4 regions of the Halomonas sp. LC1 genome follow, and region 2 is predicted to be linked to each of the others. Evidence: predicted binding sites of a transcription regulator. Region 2 holds the regulator's gene; each other region holds the start of a gene.
What was found. The regulator sigma-54, encoded in region 2, starts transcription at its own class of promoters, with help from an activator protein. The targets are predictions, from matches to a motif close to TGGCACNNNNNTTGCTNT.
Positions count from the first base shown of each region.

Region 1: the regulator sigma-54 is predicted to act here: its motif matches at 1,027-1,044, upstream of glnA (glutamate--ammonia ligase).
Region 3: the regulator sigma-54 is predicted to act here: its motif matches at 1,698-1,715, upstream of QIT27_RS08950 (HAD-IIB family hydrolase).
Region 4: the regulator sigma-54 is predicted to act here: its motif matches at 1,344-1,361, upstream of QIT27_RS08910 (sugar phosphorylase).

Region 1 covers NZ_JASSPG010000008.1:143,527-148,622, forward strand. Annotated here, with positions in the region: gene QIT27_RS14160 (acyltransferase family protein) at 1-83, shown strand, start outside; gene QIT27_RS14165 (glycosyltransferase family protein) at 138-731, opposite strand; gene glnA (glutamate--ammonia ligase) at 1,288-2,694, shown strand; gene QIT27_RS14175 (DUF4124 domain-containing protein) at 2,820-3,335, shown strand; gene glnL (nitrogen regulation protein NR(II)) at 3,545-4,603, shown strand; gene ntrC (nitrogen regulation protein NR(I)) at 4,600-5,096, shown strand, end outside.
Region 2 covers NZ_JASSPG010000004.1:84,116-89,211, reverse strand. Annotated here, with positions in the region: gene ptsN (PTS IIA-like nitrogen regulatory protein PtsN) at 1-1, opposite strand, end outside; gene hpf (ribosome hibernation-promoting factor, HPF/YfiA family) at 6-314, opposite strand; gene QIT27_RS07945 (RNA polymerase factor sigma-54) at 412-1,827, opposite strand; gene lptB (LPS export ABC transporter ATP-binding protein) at 1,933-2,691, opposite strand; gene lptA (lipopolysaccharide transport periplasmic protein LptA) at 2,703-3,197, opposite strand; gene lptC (LPS export ABC transporter periplasmic protein LptC) at 3,194-3,778, opposite strand; gene QIT27_RS07925 (KdsC family phosphatase) at 3,778-4,320, opposite strand; gene QIT27_RS07920 (KpsF/GutQ family sugar-phosphate isomerase) at 4,363-5,096, opposite strand, start outside.
Region 3 covers NZ_JASSPG010000004.1:325,744-330,839, forward strand. Annotated here, with positions in the region: gene QIT27_RS08945 (glycosyltransferase family protein) at 1-668, opposite strand, end outside; gene QIT27_RS08950 (HAD-IIB family hydrolase) at 687-1,637, opposite strand; gene QIT27_RS08955 (OmpA family protein) at 2,018-3,091, opposite strand; gene QIT27_RS08960 (hypothetical protein) at 3,211-3,936, shown strand; gene QIT27_RS08965 (FlgO family outer membrane protein) at 3,942-4,526, shown strand; gene QIT27_RS08970 (glycosyltransferase family 32 protein) at 4,607-5,096, shown strand, end outside.
Region 4 covers NZ_JASSPG010000004.1:314,683-319,778, reverse strand. Annotated here, with positions in the region: gene QIT27_RS08910 (sugar phosphorylase) at 1-1,311, opposite strand, end outside; gene nrdR (transcriptional regulator NrdR) at 1,567-2,064, shown strand; gene ribD (bifunctional diaminohydroxyphosphoribosylaminopyrimidine deaminase/5-amino-6-(5-phosphoribosylamino)uracil reductase RibD) at 2,064-3,212, shown strand; gene ribBA (bifunctional 3,4-dihydroxy-2-butanone-4-phosphate synthase/GTP cyclohydrolase II) at 3,285-4,451, shown strand; gene ribH (6,7-dimethyl-8-ribityllumazine synthase) at 4,456-4,944, shown strand; gene nusB (transcription antitermination factor NusB) at 4,941-5,096, shown strand, end outside.

The sequences.
Region 1 (5,096 bases), on a different contig from region 2:
GCGTTGGCTCTATTTTGCTCAACAAAGCGGCCAATACCACGACGATGGGGGCCATGCTGTTGGGTAAGCGGTTGAAGGTATGAGTGCAGGGTAAGGTAGGTGACAGGGTGGGCATCGATGCGCGGAACCAGAAAAGGCTAGGGCGAGGTGGATGACTGGCTGTTTGGTGAGCCACGGGCCAACCCCAACGATTCGCCGCTCAAGGTTTTAAGCCGGGTCGGGCAAGCGTAAAGGCGCTGTAAAAAATCGAGCAGGGCTGGCTCATCCAGCTCGGGATCGAAGCCACCAATGCGCTCCAACCAGGCGCGCCGAATGGCAATGTAGGGCGGTACGGACACGGCCGTACTGAGAAAGTGCAGCAGCAATCGCTCCGAAAACCGGGGCGTAGCCGCGTTGATGAGCAGTGCATCCATCGCCGTGTTGAGCTGCGGATAGAGCAGGTACCAAAACTGTGCCGCCATGGGTTCTTTATGCAGCGCAATCAGCAGCCACTCTGCTTGACTGATATAAGCCGCTTGATTGAGGCGCGCGCCGAGCATTTGCGAGGGGGTTACCAGACAGTGGGCATGATAACGCTGTTCGAGGGCGGTGAGCCGCTCGTCCGCCTGCGCGCAGGTGACGATGATCGGCATCACATGATCGGCCAGGCCGGACTGGCGAATGGAGCGCAAGTGGCGCGGTAGCAAAGCTCCTGTCACTGAAGCGTCTACGATAAAGCAAACCGTACCCATGCACGCGGCTTCCTTTTGTTATGAAGCATCTCCGATTGTAATTTATTGTAGATGTGGGTTTCTTTGCGTAGCAAGAGAAACTTTTTTAACAACAGGGAGGTGCAATTTCCTCTCATCTAACCAATTTGGTGCGTTCTTTGGCTTGTGTGCACTATTTTTGTGCATATGAGACGCGAGATGCCCTTTCCGTACGAAGCGTGACGATGTGTTGCCACATTAAGACGCAGACGTTTAGTGATTTTTCGTATTTAAAAACAATGGCTTGTTATTTTTTATGGCCATTATGGTGCAGGATTGGCATGCTCTGTGCTTATGAATCATAGATAGTTTCATCAGCGGCTATTGAAGCGTAGGCAGACGCCTCCAGGCGTGCTACAACGATAGCCGGTCTGAAATGATCGCTGGGCGGTTTGTTATCCATCGTCAGACAAACGTTAAGCGAACAAAAAAGACAAACGCGCCACATGCAATTGCGTGTTGAACGATTTGTTGAATAACACTTTTATCGATAGCTTACAGTTACACGCTTTAAGCCACGCTCATACCGGAGGACACTATGTCAGCCAAGACTCTCGCGCTAATCGAAGAACATGATGTTAAGTGGGTAGACCTGCGTTTCACCGACACGCGCGGTAAAGAGCAGCACGTCACCGTACCGGCACGTGACGTGAACGAAGAGTTTTTTGAAAATGGCCAGATGTTCGATGGCTCTTCCATCAACGGTTGGAAGGGCATCAACGAGTCTGACATGATCCTGCGTCCGGAAGACGGCACCGGTTTCTTGGACCCCTTCACCGAAGACGCTACCCTGATTCTGCGTTGCGACATCATCGAGCCGGCGACCATGCAGGGCTACGATCGCGACCCGCGCTCCATCGCTAAGCGTGCCGAAGCGTACCTGCAGTCTACCGGTCTGGGCGACACGGCCTTCTTCGGTCCGGAGCCGGAATTCTTCATCTTCGACGAAGTACACTGGAAAGCCGACATCCAAGGCGCCATGTACAAAATCACCTCTGATGAAGGTGCATGGGCGACCAGCAACCAAGTCGAAGGTGGCAATCTGGGCCACCGTCCGCGCGTGAAAGGCGGCTACTTCCCGGTTCCCCCGGTCGATAGCTTCCACGATATCCGTGGCGCGATGTGTAATACCCTGGAAGCGATTGGCCAAACCGTGGAAGTACACCACCACGAAGTAGCTAACGCGGGTCAGAACGAAATCGGCGTTAAATTCAACACGCTGGTGAAGAAAGCTGACGAAGTTCAGGAAATGAAGTACGTGATCCACAACGTGGCACACGCTTACGGCAAAACCGCTACCTTCATGCCGAAGCCGCTGGTAGGCGACAACGGTTCGGGTATGCACGTACACCAGTCGTTCTGGAAAGATGGCCAGAACCAGTTCGCGGGTGACGAGTACGCGGGCCTGTCTGAAATGGCGCTGTACTACATCGGCGGTATCATCAAGCACGCTCGTGCCCTGAACGCCTTCACCAACGCTTCTACCAACTCGTACAAGCGTCTGGTGCCGGGCTTCGAAGCACCGGTCATGCTGGCCTACAGTGCCCGTAACCGTTCTGCTTCTATCCGTATTCCGTACACCGCTAGCCCGAAAGGCAAGCGTGTCGAGACTCGCTTCCCGGATCCGACCGCCAACCCCTACTTGGCGTTTGCAGCGATGCTGATGGCGGGTATCGACGGTATCAAGAACAAGATCCACCCTGGCGATGCCATGGATAAGAACCTGTACGACCTGCCGCCGGAAGAAGGCAAGTCCGTACCGACCGTTGCCAACAGCCTGGATCAAGCACTGGAAGCACTCGATGCTGACCGTGCGTTCCTGACCGAAGGTGGCGTGTTCACCGACGACATGATCGATGCCTACATCGAACTGAAGATGGAAGACGTCGAGCGTATCCGCATGACGACTCACCCGATTGAGTTCGACATGTACTACTCTTGCTAAGAACGGTCTTTAATGACGGTGCTAAAATCACCCTTGCGGTGTGATTAGCCAGAAAACCCCGCCTCGGCGGGGTTTTTTTATGGAAGCGAAATACGCAGGGGCTAGTAATGATAAGCAGACGACGTTTGCAAAACAGAATAGGTTTATCCACAGCGGCGGTGCTTCTACTGTGCCTGTGGGTAAGCGTGGCCCAGTCGCAAACGGTGTATCGCGTGGTGGATGAGCAGGGCAACGTGACGTTTACCGATAACCCTGAGCGGGGTGGGGATGCCATTACGCTGGCACCGCTGCCCAGCATGCCATCGGCGTCGCGCCCTTCTACAGCGGCACCGCGAAGCCTGGGTAGGCCGGGTCAGCCGTTTATGCCTTATGACCGTTTTACGATTGCTAATCCCGCTAGCGGTGCTTCCGTGCGGGGCGGTATGACGCCAGTGGAAGTGCAGGTGGTGCCACCGCTGCGAGACGACCATCAGATTCAACTGCTGGTGAATGGCGAACTCAGCCAGTCGGCCCTGCATAGTGACGCTTTCTGGTTGGCAGGCTTGCCTGCAGGGGCGCACCAAGTGTACGCCGAGCTGCTGGATAGCCAGGGCCGTGTGCAGCACCGCACCGATCCGGTGACTATTTTTATCGCTGAATAGTCTTGTGCACTATAATGGTGCATTAGGGCGGCGAGGGCGACAGCGCATTGCGCTATAAAGGCTCGCCATGCGCCCGTCATCTGCCCACAAGCCGTGCAAGCCGCGGTTTGCGCTGAATTGGCGCGCTTTTTGCAGCTCCTCCCCTAACACCCCTCTTTAATGGATCAGTGCCCATGAGTATTGGTCGGAGCGACGCTTCAGGACACGCCATGTATCAGCGCTTACTCGAACACCTCACCACCGCAGTTCTGCTGCTCGACGGTGAACTCCGCGTGCGCTGGATGAACCCGGCCGCGGAAGCGCTGCTGGCGGTGAGCTTCAGCCGCGTGCAGGGCATCAGTTTGGATACGTTGCTCGGCGGTGATGAAAGCATCGATGAAGTGCTGGCCAAAGCGCGCGATGCGTTCCATCCCTACACACAGCGCGAGGCGCGTATTACGCCGCTCAATAGCGACCCGCTGACCGTCGATTATACGGTCACGCCACTCTCTGCCGATGAACTGCTGTTGGAGGTCGAGCCGCGGGATCGCTTGATGCAGATCTCCCGGGAAGAGGCGCTCACCACTCGCCAAGAGACCATCAAGGTGCTGGCGCGGGGCTTGGCTCACGAGGTGAAGAACCCTTTAGGAGGCATTCGCGGCGCCGCACAGCTGCTGGAGCGGGATTTGGACGACCCGGCCCTACGCGAGTTTACCCATATTATCGTGGAGGAGGTCGACCGCCTGCGGGATTTGGTCGACTCCATGCTGGGCCCCAATCGCATTATCAAACACGAGCCCGTCAACATTCATAAAGTGTTGGAGCGCGTGCGGGCTCTGCTGATTGCCGAGCATCCGCAGGTCACCATCAGTCGCGACTATGATCCTAGCCTACCGGACCTGTCCGGTGACGAATCACAAATGATCCAAGCGGTGCTCAACGTAGCGCGCAACGCCGTTCAGGCCATGAGCGATGCGGGCACGTCCGCTCCCGAACTGACGCTTCGGACCCGTGCGCGCCGTCAGTTTACCCTGGGGGCCGAACGGCATCGCTTGGTGAGTGAAGTGGGCGTGATCGATAACGGCCCTGGTATTCCCGAGGCGCTGCGCGACACGCTTTTTTACCCGATGGTCTCTGGCCGCGCGGAAGGCAGCGGCCTAGGGCTATCGATTGCCCAGTCAATATTGCACCAACATCAAGGATTGATCGAATGCGACTCACGACCCGGACATACCGAATTTCGTTTACTGATTCCATTGGTTATTAATTGCACCGGAGAAGCGTCATGACTGAGGCGACACGTACCGATGTTGCACGAGTGGTTATTGTCGATGATGACCGCGCTATCCGCTGGGTGTTGGAGCGCGCGCTGGCGCAACCCGACTTGGAGGTCGAGTGTATCGAGCGAGCGGATACGGCGCTTGCGCGACTGTTGGACAATCCGCCGGATGTGCTGGTCACTGATATCCGTATGCCGGGCATCGACGGGCTGGATTTGATGTCGCGGGTGCGTGACGCCCATCCGGACCTGCCGGTCATCGTCATGACCGCACACTCCGACCTGGACAGCGCCGTGGCCTCTTATCAGGGTGGGGCGTTCGAGTACTTGCCCAAGCCGTTCGATGTGGACGAAGCGCTCGCGCTGGTGCGCCGTGCGGTCGCCCACGCCCGTGAACGCCAGCGCCCGGTGAGCGTGCCAGAGGGGTTGAGCGCCGAAATCATCGGTGAAGCGCCTGCCATGCAGGAAGTCTTTCGCGCCATTGGTCGGCTCTCCCACTCGCA
Region 2 (5,096 bases):
TTGAGTTAACGCACGCCTGCGCCCTGGGCGCGAGCTTGTGCTTTTTCCTTGTGTTTAACGAGTTGACGATCGATTTTGTCTGCGAGCGCATCGATAGCGGCATACATATCGTTATCGAGGGCTTCGGCATGAAGGTCGGCACCGGCGGCATGCAGCGTACAGGCTGCCTGCTGGCGTTCCTTCTCGACAGATAAGGTCACTTGCACCGTGGTGATGTTGTCGTAGTGGCGTTCGACGCGTTCCAGCTTTTCGTTAACGTAGTCACGCAAGGCGTCAGTCAGTTCAACGTGATGACCAGTGATGTTTACTTGCATTGACGTGCTCCTTATCCATCGGGCTGTACTTCGATTGTAACCCTTTTTGCGCTATTGCAAAGCCCCTGCGTCGAGTTTGTCATGCCCTACCGTTTAACTAACGTAAACGGCGGCGCTCACTGGACGAGGGAATACCCATTGACTCGCGATATTTCGCTACCGTACGCCGGGCAACGCTGATGCCTCCCTCCTCAAGGAGGGTCACCAGGCGACTATCGGAGAGCGGTTTACCCGACGGCTCCTCTTGTATCAGTTTTTTGATCCGTGCACGAATGGCGGTGCTGGAGTGGCTATCGCCGCCATCGTGGCTGCTGACTTGGCTCGAGAAGAAGTACTTCAACTCGAACACGCCTCGTGGCGTATGTATGAATTTCTGCGTCGTCACACGGGAGATCGTGGACTCGTGCATCTCCACGGCCTCGGCGATGTCGGCCAGGATCAGCGGTTTCATGGCCTCTTCGCCGTGCTCTAGAAAGCCGATCTGGCGGGCGATGATTTCACGACCTACTCGCAGAAGCGTGTCATTACGGCTGGAAAGGCTTTTGATCAGCCAGCGAGCTTCTTGGAGGTGCTCTTTCAAGAACTGGTTGTCTTGGCTCTTGTCGGCACGTTTGATCAAACTGGCGTAATCGGGCTGGATACGCAGGCGCGGCAGCGCCTCCGGGTTGAGCTCTAAGTGCCAGCCCTCGTTGTCATGGCGCACGACCAAATCGGGCGTAATATAGCTGTCGTCGGTCACGCCGTAGGCGCTGCCTGGGCGTGGGTCAAGGCTGCGAATTAAACGGATGACGTCGTCCAACTGCTCGTCATCCAGGCTCAGGCGGCGCTTGAGTAGCCGTAAATCGTCTTTGCCCAACGCTTCGAGAAACTGACGCACCAAGCGTTTTGCGGGCATCAATAGCGGGGTGTCTTCAGGCAGCGCGGCCAGCTGAAGCATCAGGCACTCGCGCAGGTCGCGGGCAAACACGCCGGTGGGCTCGAACTGTTGTAAGCGCAACAGGGTGTTTTCTACTTCACGCTGGCTCAGGCTGTCGTGGCCTTGCGCCTTGAGGCCTTCGCGGATGTCGTTGAGCGGTTGAGTGAGATAGCCGTTGGCATCCAGTGCATCGATCAGGCTTTCGGCAATGGCATAGTCGCGGGGAGAGAAGTCAGTCATGGCCAATTGCCATAACAGATGGCCATGAAGGCTTTGGCCTGCTGCTTGGCGCTCGAAGTCGGGTCCTTCGCTGCTACCGCCCAAGCTGCCCATGTCTTGGTAGGTGTCCGACCAGTCGCTGTCTACGGAGAGTTCGTTGGGAATGCTGTCCGACCACTCGGTCTCTTGAGGCTCGCTAACAGCCTGTTCGCCAAACTCATCCTCTTGTTCGAGCATGGGGTTAGCGTCCAGCGCTAGCTGAATTTCTTGACGGAGGTCCAGCGTGGAGAGCTGTAGCAGGGCAATGGCCTGCTGCAGCTGAGGTGTCATGGTCAGCTGTGTGCCGATACGCAATTGGAGAGAAGCTTTCATGACCATCTGAGAACCACTCGTTAATCAGAAAGCTCCACCCTAGAGCGAGTTATGACTCTGTGCAAGTGCAATAAGCATGCCACTAAAAGAAAAGTTTGGTCAGGCCAGAGTTTAGAGGCGGAAGTCTGCGCCTAGATAGACATCACGAACCTTCTGGTTATTGAGGATCTCCTGGGCGTTTCCACTGGCGATGATATGGCCGTCGCCAACGATGTAGGCAATGTCACAAATATCCAGGGTTTCGCGCACGTTATGGTCAGTGATCAAGACGCCGATGTGGCGTTTTTTCAGTGCGCGAATGATGGTTTTGATTTCACCCACTGAAATAGGGTCGACCCCGGCAAACGGCTCGTCGAGCAGAATGAATGCGGGCTCGGTAGCGAGTGAGCGAGCGATCTCCACTCGGCGGCGCTCGCCCCCTGAGAGGCTCATGCCCAGGTTGTCGCGAATGTGGGTAATATGGAAATCTTCGAGCAGTGACTCGAGGCGTGCTTCCCGAGCGCTGCGGTCCAGCGCTTTGCGCGTCTCGAGAATCGCCATGATGTTATCGGCCACCGAGAGCTTGCGGAAAATGGAGGCTTCCTGGGGAAGGTAGCCAATCCCGGCCATGGCGCGCTCGTGCATGGGCGCATGGGTCAGGTCGACGTCGTCGATACCGACGCTACCGGCATCGGATTTGACCAGTCCAACGATCATGTAAAACGACGTGGTTTTACCCGCCCCGTTGGGCCCCAGCAGGCCGACGACGCTACCCTGAGCGATTTCCAGGTTGATATCTTTCACGACCCGACGGCGTTTGTAGCTCTTCGCTAGGTGATGGGCGTAGAGCGTTTTGACAGGTGCGGAATCTGCAGAGGTTGATGCTGCCACGTGGCCGCTCCCTATTGTTCGGGCTGAAGAGTCATGCGAATGCGCTGGTTGTCGCTACCGCTCACGTCGGAGCGTGCTTGCACCACTTCCTGGTCGATGAAGTACTCCAAACGCCCCCCTTGGAAACGGTCGCCTTGCTGTGTCAGTTCGGCTTGGTCGATCAGCTCTACACGGCGTTCGGCGACATGGTAAACGATACGACGCGCCCAGCCCTCCATGGGGGTTTCTTGATCTTCGAGCTGATTGCGCAGGTAGGCGCGCTCACCCGTGGCAATGGCGCGTGACAGCTCGCCTGAGTCGTTGCGCTGAATTTCGACGCGTTCGCCGCGCAGTTGCATCTCGCCCTGGCGAATGTCCACGTTGCCTGAGTAAACAGCGGTGCCAGCGCGCTGGTCGAGGTCCAGGCGGTCGGCTTCGACCTCGATGGGGGCTTGGCTTTGTGCCATGGCCGCCGTGGCGAGGGGTAGGGTTAACGCAAAGAGTGCAGTGCGGAGAGAGGCGTTCATCGCGACTCCTCAGGGTTACGAGTGGCAGGCGGGTGGACGCCGCGCACGTTATTGGTCAGGCGGACTTGGCTGTCATCGAGCCAAACGTCCATGCGGGAGGCTTCCATGCGCTGCGGCGGCTGCTGCAACAGCACGGGCGTATCGCTCCAGGCATGGCGCGTCACGCCATCGTAGTTTAATTGCTGCGTGTCGAGCTGCCAGCCCTCTTCGGGAGCCAGTAGCCGGGCAGACCCTCTTAGCGTCAGGGCCTGGGAATCGGTATTCAAGGTGCCGGTGTCTGCCGTGGCCAGCCACTCCCGCTGTTCGCTGTCGAACAGCGTCGCGCGCGGCGACATGACATCGGTCATGGCCGTTTGAGGCGTATGGACCAGTCGAGGCGTGACCAGCGACTGCTGGATAGCGCCTGTCTCGCCAAACAGGGTAATTTCGGCGTTCTCCAACACATGCCCAGGCTCCTGGGCACGGGCCTCCTGATCGATCTCACCCTCTTGCGGGCCGCGCGGGTCCAGCCAGACCAGCAGTCCGCCCAGGGCCACGACCATCGCCGTGATCCACACCCGTTTTCTGACTCTGAGACCCATCACGAGTGCCTGTGAAGATACGTGTCGAGCACGGCATCCCAGTGCCCTTGCGAAGTGAGCAGCGTATCGCAAATTTCACGTACCGCGCCGTGGCCGCCTAGCCGTTCCGTGATCCAATCGGCATGGGTGTGCATGTAATCAGGCGCATTGGGGACCGTGATGCCGACGCCGCAGCGCTTGATGGGAGCGAGGTCAGGCAGGTCATCACCGCAGTAGGCCACCTGCTCGAGGGTGATATCCAGTCGTTGGCAAAGCGCGCGAAGCGTCGTGAGCTTATCTTCGCAGCCTTGGTGAACGTGGCTAATGCCGAGCGCCGCCGCGCGCTGGCTGACCATGGGCGAATCGCGTCCGGTAATCAGTGCCACGTGAATGCCGACCCGCTTGAGCAGTTTCAAACCATGCCCGTCTTGGGTGTGAAACGCTTTGATTTCGATGCCGTCCGCCTGAAAGTAGAGGCGGCCATCCGTCAAGACGCCATCTACGTCTAGCGCGAGGAGTTTTACACGGCGAAGTCGGTCGAGTAGTGCATCGGGTAGGGCCATATAGCCTCCTTAACATCCATGGCGAAAAGCGTTATCACGCAGTTAAATCACACCGCTGGCTAGCAGATCGTGCATATGTAGCGCGCCGATGGGGCGCTGCTGCTCGTCGACGACAGCGAGCGCGGTTATCCGGCTATCTTCCATAATACGAACGGCCTCGGCAGCCAGTACGTCAGGGCCGATACGTTTGCCTGGGCGCGTCATGACATCGTCGACGCGCACGTCGCGCAGGTCATGAAATTGATCTAATGTGCGCCGAAGGTCGCCATCGGTATAGACGCCCGCCAAACGGCCTTCGCTGTCGATGACGCAAGTGAACCCCAGCCCTTGGCGCGTGATCTCCAATAGTGCATCGCGTAGCGGGCTTCCCAAAGCGACCTGGGGAAGCCTTGAGCCATCGTGCATTAGGTCACGCACCCGCAACAGCAGGCGCTTACCCAGACTGCCACCCGGATGGGACAGCGCAAAATCCTCGGCGGTAAAGCCGCGTGCTTCGAGTAGGGCAACGGCCAGAGCGTCGCCAAGAGCCAGTGCCGCCGTGGTTGAGCTAGTAGGCGCGAGGTCCAGTGGGCACGCCTCGCGTTCCACGCCGCTGTCTAAATGGGCATCGGCGTGGCGGGCAAGGGTAGAGCCTGGGCGCCCGGTCATGCTGACCAGCGGGGTGCCAAGCCTTTTAAGAAGTGGTAGGAGCGCCGTCACTTCGGCGGTTTCGCCGGAGTTGGAGAGCGCGAGTACTACATCGGTACGGGTAATCATGCCCAAGTCGCCGTGACTGG
Region 3 (5,096 bases), 240 kb from region 2:
GGATAACGGAAGCTATCCAAGTAGTCCAAATAGGGCAGCGGCCCGCATACGGTTTTGAGCGCTCGCAGTAGCGGCGTCACCATCAGCCGAGACACCCGACCGTTGAGCTTTCCTTCGGCAATGCGGGGGTAATAGCCTTTGCAGAAACTGTAATTGAACCGTGGGTGAGCCACGGGATACATGAGCCGCGCCAGCAGGCTACGGTCATAGGTCAGAATATCGCAGTCATGCAGGCCAACCACCGACGAGCGGCCAGAGGCCAGCACGTATCCTGCGCAATACCACACGTTGCGCCCTTTGCCGGGCTCTAAGGCTCCTAAACCGTGGCTTTCCAGCTCGGCGTCTAGCTCACGCAGGCGTGGCCCGTCGTTCCACAGAATGCGGGTGTGCTGGGGAAGACGAGAGAAGAATTCGCGGGCATATAGGAATTGCTCACGGTCTGCCCGGTCCAGGCCGATCACAATCTCATTGAGATAAGGCACTTTCACCAGCTCATCGACAATGGCCGAAAGCGCTGGGCCTTCCAACTCGGAAAATAGCGACGGGAGTATCAGCCCCATCGGACGACGCTTGGCAAACTGGCCTAGCTCCTGCTCGAGCGCCTCCACCGGACGGCGAGTGAGGTTGTGGAAATCGGTAATGACGCCATTCTGATGAAAATCACTCATACGCTGATCCCTCGTTGATTATGCCGTAACGGACGCTTGGGTAGGTGCCGCCGCTAATCGGCGGTCGTCTCGCCCCCACCAGTGGGCCACCCCCTCGGCCCAGCCTGTCGGCCCGGTTTCCTGAGTGCGATATAGCGCTGTATTCGTCGGCGTGACGGTCAAGTCGTGGCACCCTTTGATCACGACGGCCTGATCGACGGCATCGAGCATGGATATATCGTTCGGGCCGTCACCTAGTCCTAATGAGAGCGGCTCACGGCCACGCAACGCGGTAAAGCGCTTGATGAGCCAATCAACGGCGCTGCCCTTATCCGAGGCTTTCCCCATCACATGCCAAAAGCGTCCGCCTTGGGTGAGCATCAAGCCATCGCCTTCCAGCGCTAACCGGAAATTGGCCAGCGCAGCCTCGTCGTCTTCCCAAATAAGCGGCTCGCTGCCTTCACGCTGCCGGGCCGCTTTGGCGCGGGTTTCGTCTAAACCGGTGAGCGACATCACAGCCGCCATATCCAGTTCGCTCATCCGGGTAAAGCGCACGCCCAAACGCTTGCGCCAGACGTTCAGCCGTGCACGGATAAACCCCACGTCCACACCGGTGTGTTTCACGACCACGCCGTCCAGCCCGCTGCCAGGGCGATCTAACCGGGCGTGACACCAGCCCGGCGGCAGGCCAATCACAGCGCCGTTTTCCGCCACGAACGGCGTCGCCGTTAGGCCTAGCGCTTCACGCAGGGAGATCAGTTCGGCACGGGTTTTACTGGTGACTGGGATCACGGGCACGCCCAGCTGTTTTAGGCGAGCCAACCAAGGCGCGGCAGGAGAGAAGTCGTAACTGTGGTGATCGAGCAGCGACCCATCTAAGTCGGTGACCACCAAGCGCGGCTGAAGGGCCGGGTCGGGGCTTCCTGGCGGCTGCTGGGTAAGGCTCGCCCCCTCAGAGTGGGCGACTGTCGTGTGGGTGTGTTCGGTCATGACACCACCTTATTGCGTTCTTGAAAGCCGTTACGCGGACGTCGTTCTTAGATAAGCAATAAAGCAGAATGCATGCCAATAGCATTTAGACAATAAAAATCAAACGCTTGAAAAAAATCACGGTGCCATAACGACGGCAAGCACCAAAACAGGGCACCTAAAGTGCACCAGTACAGTGCGGGAAGAGGCCCGTAATAAAACGGCGCCGGAAGACATCTGCAAAAAAATTGCACAAAGCCTTGGCAAACGCTCACAAATAGCTATACTCGAATTGTACCCACTGACAACCTTGTACACCCCCTCACCTGATGTCAGTGGGCTGCAGTGAGCCAAGCCCTTTCGTGCCCGCCTCCCCCGGCGGGCTTTTTTTGACCACACTGCTACTCCACGTGAATCACTACCTCGACGCGGCGATTGCGTGCCCGCCCTTCTGCCGTGCTGTTATCTTCCAACGGCTGCGTCGCCGCTAGCCCCACGGCCCGCAGCCGCTCTGGCGCAACACCGGCCGCTTCCAAGGCTTCGACAATGGCAATCGCACGGGCGCTAGAGAGCGCCCAGTTCGAGGAGAACTCTGGGGTATTAATGGTCTGGCTATCGGAGTGGCCCTCAACCCACACTTCACCGTCATAGCGCTGAATCGTCTCCAGCAGGCTACCTACCAGCGATGAGCCGCCTTGTGTCAGCTCTGCCGTCGCCGAGGGGAAAAGCAGCCTGTCCTGCACGCGTAGGCTGATCCCTTCGGCCACCCGGGAGACTTCGACACCCTCCAAGTTGGGCAAATAGGGGGACGCCTCTACCCGCTCGGCCAAGTTTTCCGTGAGTGCTAGAGCGCTACTGATGGCCTCGTCGCTGATCTCTTGTACATTCACGGGGGGGCGATCCGTGAGAAGTACCATGTAATCCGCCAAGGGAAGCGGCGCTGGCGGATCCTCTTTCTGCACCAGAGGCGTGGGCAGCCTCGGCGTTGACGACGAAGGTGCAGACGCCAACGCGGCTTGCAGGGTGTCGGTGAGCGACGCTACCCGCGCAGGCTCTGATGGTGATGCAGAGTTCACCACCTTTTCCGGCAGCGCCAGTAACGGCGGCACGCTGGGCACCACCTCGGCCCGCGGGGGCAGCCCTGCCACGCCCAAGGCGGCGCTGATCGCCATGGGGCTGAGCTCACCTGGCACCACCACTGGCATTGGGGAGCGCGGTGGACGACGCTCATCCAGTAAGGCAGGCAGCGGCACTTCCAGCGGTGTCGCCAGGCCTGTGCTCGTGTCCACTTCCGCGTCATCGGGGGTCCAGTCGGGGCTTGTGACCCCGGCAGCCGCAATAATGATGACGAATAGGGCGACCAGCAGCGTCATAATGTCGATATAGCTGATCATCCAGCCGCTGTTGCTATCGTCCTCAGGATACGTCGACATCAGGGAGTCATGACGTGGGCCGCTGCGGTGGTCCTCAAGCATGGGAGTGATTACTCATTCAAGTTTCTAACCTCGTGGCCGATCTATGCTAAGCATGGCAAACTAGTCTATCAAAAAGCCGATTAGTAGCGATAAGGAACTACCAGGTGCGCACTCGTCCTATGTCACACCCCATTGTCGATTTTTTACGCCCCGTTGGCCTGGGACTTGCGAGCCTGATGCTCAGCGGCTGTTTTTACGCCAGCACTTCTCAGGCCCCCATTGCCACAACATACCCCTATACGGAACAGCAAAAAATGCAGGCCGCCCAGCACTGGGAAGTGCTTGCTCAGCATGAAGCCGCCGGCATCCTATCCAGCGAGCGGGTGCGCTTTCGTGACCTACACATTGCGGCGCCGGAACATGAGCAGTACGGCTCATATTACAGCGGCGGGGAATTCGAGCGTGGTTTTAGAACACTGTTGACCAGCGAGCTAGTATCCGGTGGTGGCAGCGTGACGACTCAGCCTCGCGCTAACGGCGCCACCATCCAAATCGACGTGGAAGTGGTCGAACACCGGGATCGCGGCTATACGCGCCCCCCCTTCGGCGCTTACACCGCCTTGGCGAGTGGCATCGCGGTGGCCAGTATCCCGTTGGGCAACTGGAGCGAGCCAGCATTGGCACTCATTCCGGCGGCCATGGTGGCCGACACTACCAACGGTAGCTGGACAGCCAAGGGTAATGAAGAAATCATCATCACCACTCAGATAGTGGAACAGGATCAAATCCTCTACTCTTCCTCCAATATCTATTACATTAATTCGGGTGATCGTCGCCAATATGCCCCGCACCGGGTCCCTAGAACTCCCACGACCCCGACCGTTTCTATCACTGATACTTGGTAATGTTTATGTCTTTACGTTCGATTTTTGCATTAACGTCGGTGCGCCTGTTTCGCGCTGACGTTTTGGCTGCACTTTGCATGACGTTACTGCTGACGGGCTGCGCTAACTTGGGCAACAACGCTCAGCCTCAAGAACCAGAACCTGACCTGTCAGAGCTCGCCCATGAAGCGGCAGAGCAGATGGTGATGAACAACCCCGACTTGACCCGCTACAGCCCGATGATTGCGGCCACCTTTGTCAGTATCGACAACCTCAGCCAATCCTCGACCTTTGGTCGGATCAGTTCTGAGATCATGGCCTCGGCCCTGGCCCAACAGGGGATGCAGGTTCGCGAAGTCAAAATGCGCGATAGCATGTTTATCGAAGAGAGCGTGGGGGAGTTGATTCTATCCCGCCAAGTTCAGCGGCTAAGCTCTCAGCACAATGCACGTTCTATCCTGATGGGTACCTATGCCCAAGGTCAGGACTATTTATACGTGAGCGCTCGTGTCGTTCGCGCTGGCGATGCCATGGTATTGGGAAGTGCAGACTTCCAATTGCCATTGGATAATAATATGCGCAGCCTGTTAGAGGCTCAGGGCGGCTGGTAATACCCCGCTCTTACACCACTGACGTACTGAAAGCCTAGCCAACACGCTAGGCTTTTCATTTGCTCATCGAAAGGACGACCATGTCTTCACGTCGCCGTACCCGCCAGCCCCATATCGTGGCCGTCAGCCGGGTGATCAAACTGTTGGCCAACATTACGAAAGTATTGAGCTATGGATTTCACGCCCTCTTTCCCAACAAGCGTTTTACGCTGCCAGAACGCGCAGCCCCCTGGCTGCCCGCCAAGCAAGAGACCGTCATCCCTCGTATTATTTGGCAAACCAACTTTACCAATAAGGTGACGCTGCCGGTTTATCTCAATTATCTTTTCAATCGTCTGATGGCACCGCGCTTTGAGTATCGTTTCATGATCACCCAAGCGCGCCAGGACTTCATTAAACAAAACTTCGACCCTGCGTGGCTCGAGAGCTACGATAAATTGCAGATTGGTGCCGCTCAGGCCGATTTTTGGCGACTATTGGCACTTTATCAACATGGCGGCGTTTACCTGGACATCGACGCCCATGCCATATGGCCATTAGGCCGGGTAGTACCCGCAGATATCAACGAGT
Region 4 (5,096 bases), 230 kb from region 2:
GAGCGCGGGTATCCCTTGCAGGCTCAGCATGATCGCCTGGCTGCATAAAAAGCGCGCAATTTGCCACGGGTCTGGCCCGCGGCGGGTGCCGCGCATGGCTTCAAACCAGGTAATGTTGATCTCGTAGGGCGTGTCGCTACCGTCAGGGTTGCTGCGCATACTGACAAACCCACCAAAGCGGTGCATCAGCTCCAGCAGCGCGTCGCGCTCATGGTCGGGCAGCAGGCCTTCTAGCGGTCGTATGCCGATACCGTCGTGGCTGGCGGTGAAATTTAGGTAGGTGCACTGCTTCGGTAGTACTGGCAGGCTGTTCAGCCACGTTTGCAGCGTCGTCGCTTCGCCGCGAGTCAAGGTGTGCAGTAGCAGCGGGGGCAGGGCGAACTGGTACACCATGTGGGCTTCATCGGGCGCGCCTTCCGCTAATCGCTCCAAGCCAAAGTAGCTGATGTTTTCGGCATGGGGCACGTTGGTTTCGGTGATCAGCAGCGTACCGGGGGCTATTTCATCCACGATGGCGCGAAGTAAGCGCACCACCGTATGGGTTTCGGGCAGGTGAATGCAGGAGGTGCCCAGGCGCTTCCACAAAAATGCCACCGCGTCCAAGCGAATAATGCGCACTCCTTGCTGTAGGTAGAACAGCAAAATACCCACGAACTCGAGCAACACATCCGGGTTTTCGAAGTTGAGATCTATTTGGTCTTCCGAGAAAGTCGCCCACACGTGGCGCGTCCCCCGGCGCGTAGAGATCGGCACTAGGAGTGGGCTACTGCGTGGTCGGGTGACCTGGGAAACATCGGTATCCGGATCGACTTCAATAAAGTAGTCGCGACCGGGCAGGCTGCCGGTCAGGTAATCGACGAACCAGAGCGACTCCCGCGAGACATGATTGAGCACTAAATCGGCCATCAAATCATAGTGGCTGGCCAAGTTTTGAATATGCGCCCACTCGCCCAGCTCGCTATTGACCTCGCGGTAATGAATCACCGAAAAACCGTCGTCACTGCTCCAGGGGAAAAAGGGCAGCACGTGGATCCCGCTGATGGCATCCCCCAGGTAGCGCTGCAGAAAGGTATCCAGCACCGCTAACGGCGGCGTTCCCTCCTCCACAATGGAGTCGCCGTAACAGATGACCCACTGATCTTGTTCGCTCCATGTTGGTGCATCGTGAGGCGTCTCGCTCGTCGTTGGGGCGGTCGTCGGCATCGCGCGAAAATGCGCAAGGTGCTGTCCTATTCGCCGCTGAACCTCCCCGGCGCGCGGGCCATATAGATGGGTGAGGTAGCGGTGAACGGTCTGTTCGAAAGCGGTCATAGCGGGCGTCCTATCAATCAACTTCGACAAACGCTGCAGCTTGTGTGCCAAATCGTTACAATACGATGAGATACGCGTCGTATAACACCGCTATGCCATCAGGTCGTGGCTGACGCTGCCGCCGACCCGTTGGCGATAAAACAGTTTATAAAATGGCGAAGCGCGCTAGGGCCGACGCCTTGATGCTGCTCGTTCGCCCAGGCTGACACGCTGCACGCACTGGTTCTAGTGCGTACTGATAATAGGTTGACTGCCATGCATTGCCCTTTTTGTGGTGCAAACGATACGAGAGTGACAGATTCCAGGCTGGTGGCAGAGGGGGACCAGGTGCGCCGTCGTCGCCAGTGCGCCAACTGCCATGAACGCTTTACGACTTACGAAACCGCCGAGCTGATTATGCCGCGGGTGGTGAAATCCGACGGCTCTCGTGAAAGCTTCAATGAAGCGAAGTTACGCGACGGCATGCTGCGCGCGCTGGAAAAGCGTCCGGTCAGCGCCGAAGCCATAGAGGCCTCGGTCGAGCGTATACGGCAAACGCTGCGCGCCCGCGGCGACCGTGAAGTGAACGCCCGCGAGATCGGTGAGGCCGTGATGAAAGCGCTTCGTAGTCTCGATCAAGTTGCCTACATTCGCTTTGCCTCGGTATACCGCAAGTTTCAGGATCTCGACGAATTCCGCGCTGAAATCGACCGGCTCTCCCAGGAGCCCTCCGAGGAGTCGGCCGGACAGGGTTCATCGAACGGAGCATCATGATGGGTGAGTTCTCCACTGCCGACCATCGCTATATGGCCCGCGCGATTCAATTGGCCAAGCGGGGGGTGTATACCACCGACCCCAATCCGAGAGTGGGGTGCGTGATCGTGTCCTTCGCGGACAGCGAAGAGGGTCATATCGTGGGGGAGGGGTACCACGTGCGTGCCGGAGAACCCCACGCAGAAATCCATGCGCTGCAGGCAGCGGGCAGCGAGGCTCGAGGCGCTACCGCCTATGTCACGCTCGAGCCCTGCTCCCATACCGGACGGACCGGCCCCTGCGCCGTAGCACTGGCCGATGCCGGTGTTGCCCGTGTCGTCGTGGCGATGCAGGACCCGAACCCTCGGGTTAGTGGGGGTGGCATCGCCCATTTAGAGGCGGGGGGCATCCAGGTGCAGGTGGGGCTGCTCGAGACCGACGCCAAGGCGCTCAACCCAGGGTTCATCTCCCGGATGGAGCGCGGCCGCCCCTACGTGCGGTTGAAAATGGCCATGAGTCTGGATGGTCGTACCGCGATGGGGTCAGGTGAGTCGCAGTGGATCACCGGGCCCCAGGCGCGCACGCAGGTGCAGCGTCTGCGTGCCCGGTCAAGCGCCATACTGAGCGGCGTGGAGTCTCTGATCATGGATGACTCCCGCCTCACCCTCAGGGCCGACCAGTTAGCGCTGGACAACGCCGATGACATCGTCCAGCGCCAACCGCTACGGGTGATCCTCGATTCGCGCCTTCGTCTTCCACTAGCAGCTGCCTGCCTGCGCGAGCCGGGGCGCACGCTCATCATCACGACGGATCAACACAGCGAAGAGAAACGGCGTAAACTGGCAGAAGCCGGGGCCGAGATTCAGGTAGTACCTGCCGAAAACGGGCGTATTGCGCTGGCTGACATGCTGCGCTGGCTAGCGGATAATGAGCAGGTTAACGAACTGTTGGTGGAAACGGGTGCCACGCTGGCGGGCGCACTGCTAGAGGCGGATTTGATCGATGAGCTGCAGCTTTTTGTCGCGCCCACGCTGTTGGGCGGCGAGGCCAGGCCGCTATTTGCTCTGCCGGGGATTACCCAGATGGCCGATCAGAAACGTTTGACGGTGACGGCATCGCGAACCGTTGGGAGCGACTGGTGGATCATTGCCACCCCGCAGGCTGACTAGCGCAAGCCGTCATTGCAAGGTACCCTGACGCCCGAATTCGCATACGATGCGAGCCTATTTTTTGGAGATTCCATGGCGCACTCCTCTTCAGAGGGTTTATCCCCCATCGCTGAGCTGGTAGATGACATTCGCCAGGGCAAAATGGTGATTCTCATGGACGATGAGGATCGCGAGAACGAAGGTGATATCATCATGGCCGCCGAAATGGTGAAGCCTGAGCATATCAACTTCATGGCGCGGTATGCCTGCGGTCTAATTTGTATGCCGATGACCCGCGAGCGCTGCGAGCAGCTCAACCTGCCGCTGATGGTGCGGGACAATGGCTCCGGTTTTGGTACCAAGTTCACGCTCTCCATCGAGGCGACCGAAGGGGTCACCACCGGTATTTCCGCTGCCGATCGTGCTCGGACGGTGCAGGCCGCCGTTGCTCCGAATGCCAAGCCCTCGGATATCGTTCAGCCGGGCCACATTTTCCCGCTGATGGCCGAGCCAGGCGGCGTACTGCGCCGCGCAGGGCATACCGAAGCCGCCTGCGATCTGGCAGCGCTGGCGGGTTTGGACCCCAGCGGCGTCATTTGCGAGATCATGAACGATGATGGCAGTATGGCCCGCCGCCCGGAGCTGGAGGCCTTTGCCAAGGCGCACGGTATCAAGATGGGCACCATTGCCGATTTGATCCACTATCGTATCGTGAATGAGCAGACGGTGGATCACGTCGAAACGACCCAGGTCACCACCGTGCATGGCGAACTAGCGCTTCACGTCTTCCGTGATCGTATCCAGGGCGCTCACCATCTGGCCCTCGTGAAGGGGCAGCCAACGCCCGAGCAGGCGACCACCGTTCGCGTGCATTTGGCCGATACGCTGCGCGATGTAATGGGGTTGATGAAAGGCGAGCAGTGCCGTTGGGATGCGCATCGTGCCATTGATCAAATTGCCCAAGCGTCTGCAGGCGTGTTCGTTTTGATCGACGACGGACGGCCGAATCAAGATTTGAAAGACCAGCTAGATATCTATCTGGATCGGGTGCGTCAGCCGCGCAACAGCGATTCCGATGGCTCTGGCAATTATTTAACGATTGGTACGGGTTCGCAGATTCTGCGCCATCTCGGCGTGGGTAAGATGCGGTTACTCAGCTCACCGTGGAAGTTCTCCGCGCTCTCTGGGTTCGACCTGGAAGTCGTCGAGCGCTTGGGTCCGAATGACACGGCCGACGAGCCAACTTTTCAGCAGGTATAAATTGATGCAATCCCTTTCGCAAATCGAAGGCACTTTTGTAGACGTCGATGGGCGCTACGTCATCGTGGTGGGCCGCTTTAATCACCACGTTGTGGATAGCTTGGTAGAAGGCGCTGTCGACAGCCTGACGCGTCACGGTGTGGACATGGAGAATATCCATATCGTTCACGTTCCTGGCGCCTGGGAATTGCCCCTGGCCGTCAAGCGAGTGCTCAACGTGATGAAGCCCGATGCAGTGATCGCCCTTGGCGCGGTCATTCGTGGCGGCACGCCGCACTTCGAGTACGTGGCCGGTGGCTGTAACACGGCCATCAATCATCTCCAGTTGGAGTTCAATACGCCAGTTGCCAACGGCGTACTGACCGTTGAGTCCATCGAGCAGGCCATCGAGCGTGCAGGCACCAAAGCCGGCAACAAAGGCACCGAAGCTGCCATGGCGGCGATGGAAATGGTCTCACTGCTGCGCGCGCTGCCGGTCGGAGATTCCCAATGAGTGAGCGTCGTGAGCGCAAGCCCTCAGCCGCACAGCAGGGGCGTCACGCCGCAAGGGAATTAGCGGTACAAGGGCTTTACCAGTGGCAGATGACCGGTAAGTCCATTACCACCATCGAGGCGGAATTTCGCAGCCAGGTGGCCGACGACGAT